One region of the Bradyrhizobium sp. 23 genome, then DNA from elsewhere that is predicted to be linked to it. Evidence: riboswitches for the same ligand, from Rfam matches in the RefSeq annotation. Region 1 holds a riboswitch; the other holds the start of a gene.

What was found. Region 1 has a riboswitch for cobalamin ahead of IVB32_RS36275 (energy-coupling factor ABC transporter permease). Riboswitches for the same ligand answer to the same signal wherever they lie in the genome.
Region 2: it holds a riboswitch for cobalamin, as region 1 does, so the genes downstream of both, metE (5-methyltetrahydropteroyltriglutamate--homocysteine S-methyltransferase) here and IVB32_RS36275 (energy-coupling factor ABC transporter permease) in region 1, are expected to answer to the same signal.

The regions. Positions count from the first base shown of each region.
Region 1 covers NZ_JADPJF010000148.1:608,056-613,247, reverse strand. The annotation lists gene cobT (nicotinate-nucleotide--dimethylbenzimidazole phosphoribosyltransferase) at 1-953, opposite strand, end outside; gene cobF (precorrin-6A synthase (deacetylating)) at 969-1,718, opposite strand; gene IVB32_RS36275 (energy-coupling factor ABC transporter permease) at 1,764-2,441, opposite strand; cobalamin riboswitch at 2,478-2,698, opposite strand; gene cobA (uroporphyrinogen-III C-methyltransferase) at 2,744-3,475, opposite strand; gene IVB32_RS36265 (cobyrinate a,c-diamide synthase) at 3,472-4,782, opposite strand; gene cobM (precorrin-4 C(11)-methyltransferase) at 4,782-5,192, opposite strand, start outside.
Region 2 covers NZ_JADPJF010000109.1:102,719-107,910, forward strand. The annotation lists gene IVB32_RS28120 (4Fe-4S binding protein) at 575-778, shown strand; gene IVB32_RS28125 (hypothetical protein) at 1,339-1,509, opposite strand; cobalamin riboswitch at 1,881-2,080, shown strand; gene metE (5-methyltetrahydropteroyltriglutamate--homocysteine S-methyltransferase) at 2,180-4,495, shown strand.

The sequences.
Region 1 (5,192 bases):
GATCCTTCGCCGAGCCTGAGATCCAGGCTGATCAGCGGCTGCACGTTCAGCGCGCGGAGCACCAGCCGATGCCCCTGCTCCGCCGACTGGTGCGAGGCCAGCAGGAACAGCTGGCACGAAGGGTTGAGCCGCACCGCCGCCAGCGCCGCGACCGACACGATGAAGCCGTCGATCAACACGGGGATGCGGTGCTGTGCAGCCGCGATAACGGCACCGCAGATGGCGGCGATCTCGAGACCGCCGACGGCGCACAGGATCTTTTCGGGCGCAGCGCCCGCAATGTCATGGCGTGCGATTGCAGCGTCGATCACCCGCGCCTTGTGCGCACGGCCGGCCGCGTCGATGCCGGTACCGCTGCCCGCGATCTCCGCGGCGCTCACGCCGAGCAAGCCGGCCGCGATCGCCGCCGATGTCGTGGTGTTGCCGATGCCCATCTCGCCGAAGATCAGAAGATCGGGCTGCCCGGCCTGTGCGCGCGTCACCGCACGTCGGCCGGCTTCGAACGCAAATGCCAGCTCCGTGGGGGTGAGCGCAGCTTCGACGCTGAAATCGCGCGTACCGCTGCGCGGCTTGTCGGTCACGATTCCAGCCATCTCCTCCTGCGCCAGCGTGCCGGCGTCGACGACCTCCAGGCTGGAGCCCAGCTCACGCGCCAGCACCGAGATTGCGGCACCGCCGGAGGCGAAGTTCGCCAGCATCGCGATCGTCACTTCCTGCGGATAGGCCGAGACGCCCTGCGCGACGATGCCGTGATCGCCGGCGAAGATGATGATCGGCACCCGCGCCGCGCGCGGCTGCTCGGTTGCTTGCAGGCCCGCAAGCTCGATCGCGAGCTGCTCGAGCCGGCCGAGCGCGCCGGTCGGTTTCGTCAGTTGCGCCTGCCGCGCCACCGCCGCCCCGCGATGGACTGCGGAGATATCGGGGCATTGTTGGGTGACCCATTCGGGGAGCATGCTGCCTCGCTTGCCTCACAGCCTGCGCTTGAGGATGTAACTGTCCATGATCCAGCCGTGCCGTTCGCGCGCCTCTTGCCGCACGGCGACGATGCGCGGGCCGATCTCGGCCAGCGCGCCGGACATCACGATCTGATCGGGCATGCCGAGATAGGCCCCCCACCAGATGTGCAGGCCCGCCGGATCAAGCGACTGGAACGCCGTGCCGCCGTCGAGCATCACCACCACGGTATCGACACCTGCCGGCCAACCGCCATCGCGCAAGCGGCGTCCGGTCGAAACTAGAAAGGGCTCGCCGATGTCGTTGAGCGGCAACGCATGCGCCGCACACAGCGCCTGGATCGAGGTGATGCCGGGCACGACCTCGATCTTTGGCGAGGGATTGAGCCGCCGCGCAATGCGCAGCGAGGAATCATAAAGCGAGGGATCGCCCCAGATCAGCAGCGCGACCTTGCCCTCTCCTTCGAGATGATCCCCGATCGTCTGCGACCAGACGGCGGCCACGGCATCATGCCAATCGTCCACGCCCTTGCGATAGTCCGCTTCAGCGGCGTCCCGCACGGGCAGATCGAACTCGGCAATGCGGGTCGTGTCGCTGGTGAGCAGATCGGCGCAGATCGTCCGCCTGAGATCGGCGAGGTCGGACTTGGCCGTCCCCTTGCGGGGGATCAGGACGAGATCGGCCGCGTTGATGGCAGTAATCGCGGCACGCGTGAGCTGCTCGGGATCGCCGCAACCGATGCCTATCAGAGAGAGCGTGAGCATGGTGGCTGCGAAGGGCGGCCATCATGGCCGCCCGTTCGCTTGTCTCTAGGCCGCGCTGTGCAAACGCGGCGTGACGAGGCCGGGCGCGGTGACGCCGCGCAGCGACTTTGCCAGCGCGAGCACGCCGAGATCGGCGAGCGGCTCAATCACGATGACCAGCGCATAGGACGCCGCGAAGGTCGCGATGTTGGCGAGGTTGGTCGCGCCGAAGCCGGAGCCATAAATCGCCCAGAACGCCACCCAGGCGATGACGCCCGCCTGATAGGTCGTCGAAAGCGCCAGCGCCTGGCGGTACTTCAGATCGACATAGGCCGTGTTGCTCGAAATGATCCGCGTGGCGATCGCCTGGATTCCGAACAGCGGCACCAATAGCGTGGTGACGTTCATGCCATATTGCGGCAAGTCGGGCGGCTCGAAGAAGATGCCCTGGAACAGCAGGCCAAACGCGAGGCCGAAGGCCGCAGGCGCCGCGCCAAACAGCAGGAACAAGGTCGAGCCGAGGATGAAGTGCACTTCGGAGACGCCGACCGGGAAGTGCGGCAGGATCTCGAAGAAGATAAACACAAGTCCCGTGGTGGCGAGCGTCCGCGCCGCGAACGACGTGATGCCCTGCTCGCGCACGGTCTCAACCGCGAGCTTCAAGGCAACGCCGCCGACGGCAATGCCGGTTGCATAACTCAGCACGAGCTTGGCGTCCGAGACTAGTCCGGGTTCGATATGCATGGCTCAGATCCTTCTTGCCGTCACACCCGACGGCCTTGGCCTCAAAACATGCACGGCCGGTCTCCTGGCTCGCGGTTCACTGGGAGTCTCCGGCCTTCCCGGGCCTCGCGGCCCAGTGGCTGATCGAAGTCCCTCACCGCTTACAGTCGCGGGGGCGGCTGGGGTTTTGGGCGCCGCAACTGGGTCCGCCCATCCCCATTCCCGATTATGCTCCGGCGCTTTGCGCCGCATCGAGCACCATGCGTCTCCTGTGTGCCTCTTTCGCCGGCCGGGCGTCAAGGGGCGACGGGCGGACGAGGCGGTCATGACGGATAATTCCCCGCCAGCGCGCCGAACAGGATGACGGCCGCCGTGGAGGCCGCTCCGCCCCGCGCAAGCTGCTCTGCAAGTTCCGAAATGGTGGTGCGGACCAGCCGCTCATCGGGACGGCCGAGCGATTCGGCAAACAACGCCGGCGTGGTTGGGGCGAGCCCGTGCTCGATCAATTTGACGACCAACGCCGGAAACGTCCGCCGGCCCATATAGACCACGGTCGTCGCCTCCGGATCGGCCAGCGCCGCCCAATTGAGATCTGGCGGCAGCTCGCCGGTGACGTCCGCCCCGGTCACGAACTGCACGCGGCGCGAGGTGTGACGCCGGGTCAGCGGAATGCCGGCTTGCGCGGCGGCGACACAGGCCGAGGTGACGCCGGGAATGATCTCGTAGCCGATGCCCGCTTCACGCAGCGTCTCGAGCTCCTCCTCGAGCCGGCCAAAGATGCCGGCATCGCCCGACTTCAACCGGACCACGCGCGCGCCTGTCACGGCATAGTCGACCAGCAGGCGGTTGACATGGTGCTGCTTGGTCGAGGCCCGCCCTGCCCGCTTTCCCACCGCGACGAGATTGGCGCCGGGCCGGGCCAGATCGAGGATCGCGCCTGAAGCAAGATCGTCATAGAGCACAACGTCGGCCTCGCGCAGCCGCGCTGCACCCTTGAGCGTGAGCAGCTCGGGATCGCCGGGCCCGGCGGAGACAAAGGAGACAAAACCGCTCACCGGTCCTCCGCGATCAGATGGAAGAACGTGCCGGTGGCTTGTCCCCGCCGCGAGCCGGTCTCGGCAATGACCGCACCTGTCGCGTCGTGCACGACCGCCAGCGCCGTGTCGGGCTGCGCGACTATGGTCGAATAGTGGAATTCATGGCCACGCAGGCGTGCACCCGCCTGATGACCCGGCATCGGCGCGGCGAGCTCGGCCAGACGATAGCCCAGATGCATGCGGCGCTTGGCAAAGCTCGTCTCCAGGCCGAGCAGGCCCGTCATCTCGTGGCTGATGCCATCGGCGTCGGTCAAAGCGGTGCCCAGCACCATATAGCCCCCGCATTCGCCGTGCACCGGGCGCGTCTCGGCGAAGGCGCGCAATCCGCTGCGGAAGCGCGCATTGGCAGCGATCCTGCCGGCCTGCAGCTCGGGATAGCCGCCAGGCAGCCAGCACACATCGGCGACCGGATCAGGGGCTTCATCGGCGAGCGGCGAGAATGTCGAGATCTCCGCACCCGCCGCGCGCCACGCTTCCAGCATGTGCGGATAGACGAAGGAGAACGCGGCATCACGGGCAAGCGCAATGCGCTGGCCGGGCGGCGTCACGTTGACGCCGCTTGCGGCAGGTTGCGGCGACCAGGTGGCCGCCGAACGCAGCACCGCGTCGAGATCGACATGCTCGGCAACGAAGCGCGCGGCCTCGTCGATCAGCTTGCCGATTTCCGCCTGCTCCTCGGCCTGCACCAGTCCGAGATGCCGCTTCGGCAGGCTGATCTCGGCATGGCGCGGCAGCGCGCCGAATACGGCGATGCCGGCATCCAGCAGCGCGCGCCGCACGAGGGCTTCGTGGCGCGGGCTGGCAACGCGATTGAGCACGACGCCTGCAAGGCGCACACCGGGGCGGTAGTCGCGAAGGCCCGCCGCGATCGCGGCCGCCGTTTGTGCCTGTCCTGAGGGATCGATCACCAGCAGCACCGGCCAGTCCAGCATCTCCGCGATGTCGGCGGTCGCCCCGGTGCCGCAGACGCCACGCGCGGCGACGCCGTCGAACAGACCCATCGAGCCTTCGGCCAGCACGACATCGGCGTCAATGCCGCGACTGACGAGATGCGAGATTGTCCCGCGATCCATCGCCCAACTGTCGACATTGACCGAGGCGCGTCCCGTCGCGGCGGCATGAAACGCGGGATCGATGTAATCGGGGCCGCTCTTGAAGCACTGCACCCGCAATCCGCTGTTGCGCCAGGCGCGAGCAAGCGCCAGCGTCAGTGTGGTCTTGCCGACGCCGGAGGCCGGCGCGGAGATAACGAGCCCTGCCGCCATCACGACACCTCCGGAAAGCGCGGCTCGGCGCCGACCGGCCGATAGCGGCGGTCATAGTCGGCAGCATAGAGACGGCTCTCGGAAAAATCCGCCGAGCCCAGCGTCTTGCCGACCAGGATCAACGCGGTGCGCTCCATCTCGCCCCCGACCGCAGCGTCGAGTGTTGCGAGCGTGGCGCGGATGATGCGCTGCTCGGGCCAGCTCGCACGCCAGACGATCGCGACCGGGCAATCCGCGTCATAATGCGGCGTCAGCTCAGCGACGACCTTGTCGAGCAGATGAATCGACAGATGGATCGCGAGCACCGCGCCGGTGGCGGCGAAGGCGGCAAGCTTCTCGCCTTCGGGCATCGCGCTGGCGCGGCCCGGCGTGCGCGTCAGCACCACGGTCTGGGCAAGGCCGGGCAGCGT
Region 2 (5,192 bases), on a different contig from region 1:
CTGGCCCGCGCGGCATGCCTACTCGGCACCAGGCATGCGGCTGACTGCAATTTAATCGGTCACTTTGCAAACCCAGTATCGCTCCTCCCGGCCGAACTTCATTTCCCTCCGAAGCGATGCCGAAGGTTATTGTAGCACAAAGCCCTTTTGGCAAGGCTCCAGCGAGTCAATCCGCGGAGTTAACGTTGCAGGCGTGAGCGCGGCTTGGACAAAATCTCCGGTCAGGGCGTGTGACCGGAGGTTTGCCGACATCCGGCGTAGACGTGCGTCGGCTCGCGGCTTTTACTCGCGCTGCCGGTTTCGGGAATCGTCGAGCGTCGCTTGGCCCCGCGCTGCCATGCCAGACAAACCGACGGAAACTCGCTGCAGTCGAGTCGCGACTGGCTATCGGAGTAGGGGCCCGAGGGCTCGCACGGCTTGATATTGAAGCGGCCCATGCTGTCGCAGATGCAACATGGTCTCAGACCCCGCACAGCACCATTGGGCAAATTGCCCATCATTGAGCGCGCCTGTCCTTGGCACGGCATTTGAAAGGGATCGCCAATGGCATCGCTCGCCTAAGGAGTCGGAAGGCATGGCTTACAAGATCGTCGCTTCGCAATGTACCGTTTGTGGGGCATGTGAGTTCGAGTGTCCCAACGCGGCGATCAGCCTCAAGCGCGACATTTACGTTATCGATGCAAAAAAGTGTACGGAGTGCGAGGGCCATTCCGACACGCCGCAATGCGCTGTGGTCTGTCCGGTGCCTGACACCTGTGTCCCGTCTAAGACAACATAACCAGCCCGCGTCCAGAAGGCTTCACCGCTCGATTTCGCGAACGAAGGACTAGATGTCGAGCTTGTGGAGGCCGCCGTCCGCGTGCGGCGTATCGAGGTCGATCAACATCGTTATGAGCTTAAGGCGCTGATCGACTCCGAGAAACGCTCGAAGGGCTCGGTCAGAGGAGACCGTCAAATTTGTTTCGAATAATGACAAGGCCGCCTCGATGCTCCAGGTCGTCGCGTTGAGGCTTATCGTCGTTGGCTGACGAGCCGAGGCGAGGTGGACGGGCGTCGAATATCCCAAGATCAGCTTGCAGGATATCTAAAGCTAGGTCACTTCGAAGCCGAAGAGACGGTCTCCACGCGCGACGAGATCGGTCCGGAGATCCTGAAGACGTACGAGAAGCTCGGCATCCGCTTGCCCACGGTCACCATGCACGAGTGCATGGAGCTAGGGTCGTAACAGGATCCCCGCCGCCCGCGCTCTCGCTGCTTACTCCAGTTTCGCAAGTTAGCGCGCATCCTGACGTCCGGAACTGTTCCTGCGATGCCGCGCAGGCCAACGTCCAGGCTGCACTACTCGCCAGCGGCGACGGAAACAACGAATGCGCGGCCAAAGTCGCTCAGCACGTAAATGCTTGGCACACCGAAGGAGATCATCTTGACCAACGCCACGGAGCGATCGAGCTCACGGCTCGTCGCGGGGTCCGCCGAACACAGGCAGTCCGGGCAGTCCGGCCTGATCATCCGTTTGATCCTGGAGCAACCCGGCCTTGACAATTCCTAAGAAGCCTCATGGCGCTGTGATCAAGCGGATGCCGGCCGAGGATGATCGCAAACGTCCTCGCGGGCGAGTTCGAGAAGCTGCTGACGGAAAAGACCGGATTGTCGCGATCACGCAGATGTCGAAGCGCCCACCGCGTTCGTTCTGCTCGCGTTGGCTCATCCGAGTACGCCAAGCGGGTGTTGACGGACGCATTCACAAGCGGAGGCTCCACAGATCTAGGCGTTTTTACCAGGCCGGGAGTAAGACCGTTGTGCCCTAGCTGGTACAGCTCGCAATCGCTTGGGCAATATCGCGGCGACACTTAGTAGGTTGACGGATCGATCCTCGTGCGCCTAATGCCAGTCGTCGTGGTCTTCGGATTCGTTTGATCCGGAGCTAAGAGGGAAGCCGGTGCAATGCCGGCGCTGCCCCCGCAACTGTAAGCGGCGAGCCGCTGTCCAACGAAGTCACTGAAGCCATGCGGCTTCGGGAAGGCCGGACAGCAGCGACGACCCGCGAGCCAGGAGACCTGCCTCGACAATATATCGTCCACGGGCGGGGTGTCCCGGTGTGCGCCAAGCAGCTGTCGCTCACGCGATATTCGCTGCATGCGTCCGCCATGGCCTTTGCCCCAATCATGGGGTCTGAGCTATGTCTTTTCTTTCGCTTCCCGTTGCCACACTGGGGACGTCACGCATCGGCCCACGACGCGAACTCAAAGTCGCGCTCGAGAGCTACTGGGCGGGAAACTCCAGCGAAGCCGAGCTCCTCGAGGCGGGGAGTGGACTTCGTGCCGCTAATTGGGCACGGCAGAAATCCCGCGGTGCGACCGTCATTCCTTCGAATGACTTCTCGTTTTACGACCATGTGCTCGATACCAGCCTAATGGTCGGCGCCATTCCCGACGTCTATGGCTGGACCGAAGGTCCTGTGTCGCTCAAGACCTACTTCACCATGGCGCGTGGCGCTCAGGACAGTGGTCACGCTCAGCACGGGCCTGGCGTAGCCGCACAGGAAATGACGAAGTGGTTCGATACCAACTACCACTACATGGTGCCGGAATTTCACCGGGATCAGATCTTTAAGTATTCCTCTCGAAAGCCGATCGAGGAATATGAGGAGGCAAAAAGCCTCGGCTACCAAACGCGCCCCGTCCTAGTTGGCCCAGTCACTTTCCTGAAGCTCGGCAAAAGCGCAAATCCCGCATTCAATCCGCTGTCGCTGCTCGATCGGCTCCTCCCAGTCTATGTCGATGTTCTCCGCGAACTATCCTCGCGCGGTGCTGAATGGGTTCAGCTGGACGAGCCATGCCTGGTGATGGACGTCGACGAAGCATCGCGGGCGGCTGTCCGCCGGGCCTATGCTCATTTCGCAAAGGTTGTGCCGGCCCTTAAAATAATGCTGGCCACATATTTCGGGGCTATCGGCGACAATCTTGAAACAACCTTGGCCTTGCCCGTTGCCGGGCTTCATGTGGATCTGGTTCGGGCACCTGACCAGTTGGACGCAATTGTCGCCACAACCCGTAGAGATCTCGTGGTCTCACTAGGCGTCGTTGATGGTCGGAACGTGTGGCGCTCCAATCTTCCGGCGCTGCTCGACCAACTTGCTCCTATGGTCCAAAAATTGGGCAGGCACCGTGTTCAGATTGCTCCTTCCTGCTCGCTGCTTCATGTTCCGATCGACATTGAGCTAGAGACCGATCTCGATCCCAATCTGAAGACATGGCTGGCGTTCTCAGTTCAGAAGATCAAGGAACTTTCGATATTGGGCAAAGCGCTGGCCGGCCATGCTGCCGAGGTGGCCGATGAACTTGCGCTTTCGGAGGGGGCAGCCGTCACCCGCGAAACATCGCCCGAGATCCACAATGCGAATGTCGCCGGACGAATCGCCGCGATCGACGATAGCATGCTTCGCCGTCGCAGTGCGTTCACCCAGCGTGCCGACGTCCAGCGCGTCGCGTTCGCATTGCCGATGTTTCCAACGACAACCATCGGATCCTTCCCGCAAACGGCCGATGTCCGGAATGCGCGCGCGGCTCATGCGCGGGGAACGTTGAATGACACGCAGTACGAGCAGCTTCTGAAAGCGGAGACAGCCCGTACCGTGAAGTGGCAGGAAGATATCGGCCTGGACGTGCTCGTACACGGTGAGTTCGAGCGCAATGACATGGTTCAATACTTTGCCGAGCAGCTGTTGGGCTTCGCTTTCACCAAGCATGGCTGGGTTCAGTCTTATGGCTCGCGGTACGTTCGTCCGCCTATCCTGTTCGGAGATGTCTCCCGGCCGAAGCCCATGACCGTCGAATGGTGGCGCTATGCGCAGTCTCTGACCAAAAAACCCGTCAAGGCTATGCTGACCGGACCGGTGACGATCCTGAACTGGTCGTTTGTCCGTGACGACATCTCGCGGCGCGAGACATGCCGACAGATCGCTCTCGCGATCCGAGATGAGGTCATCGACCTTGAGGCGGCTGGAGCGACCATGATCCAGATCGACGAGGCTGCGTTGCGGGAGGGATTGCCGCTACGCAAATCGCAGTGGAAGAACTATCTCGATTGGGCGGTGGACAGCTTCCGCCTTTGCTCCTCCCCGGTCGCCGACGGAACTCAGATCCATACTCACATGTGTTATTCCGAGTTCAACGAAATCATCGATGCGATCGCAGCAATGGATGCCGACGTCATTTCAATCGAGACGTCGCGTTCTAAGATGGAATTGCTCGAGGCTTTCAAGAGCTACAAATATCCCAATGAGATCGGGCCCGGCGTCTATGACATTCATTCACCGCGCATTCCCGCAGCGGCGGAAATCAAGCAGCTTATTGTGTTGGCGCGGCAGCGAGTTTCCGATCGGCAGCTCTGGATCAATCCCGACTGCGGACTGAAAACGCGAAGGTGGGAGGAGGTGCGTCCCGCGCTCGTCAATATGGTGGCCGCCGCACGCGAGTTGCGGGCCGAGCCATGATGGGCCGGAGCGTTTCGCCAACGCGTTTGTGAACAAGATGCACGCGCTTTGGGGGCTTACAATGCCCTTGGGAGCTTTCAAAGTTCCCAGCGCCGCGGAATGCGGGCGGGCGTCGGGCGGAGGCGGTCGCATACAGCCGGCGACAAGCTCGATTCTCGACCCGACGACCGACAGCATGCCGGCGAGGTCCGATCAGGTCCTATTGCGACGTCATTAACGCTCGACGCGAAGCACAGCCCTACTTTTTCATTTATCCATCGCGTGGATGCGTCTCATCACAACAATCTATTTTACGGTCCTTACGGAACGTCATACGAAATTCACGCCCTGGCACGCCCTTCGGGAGAGGTAATCGAGCGTTGTTGGTTTTTGGGGACGTGCCAAATGCTGCTGCGCGTCGGCAAACTGCCGCTTGTGTTTCAGGGCACGGCAGCCAAACCGGTTGCGCGTAGGATCTCAGCTCGATCAAGGCACTGCCGCCGTCCCAACCGGACAGCGGGCGAGTGGTGGACAAGTCGTGAAGTTTCCGACAGGAGCGGAAGGCAAACGGCTCCAGATTTCGCGCGGAGTGATATCCGTTTCTCCTTGTTTCGACGGCGAATGCCCTCGCCGAAAATCGATCGCCGGTAAGTCCTCCCTACCGACGAAAGCTGGTGCGATGCGTAAAGCAGCGTCATTCCTGCGTGATTTTCGCCCG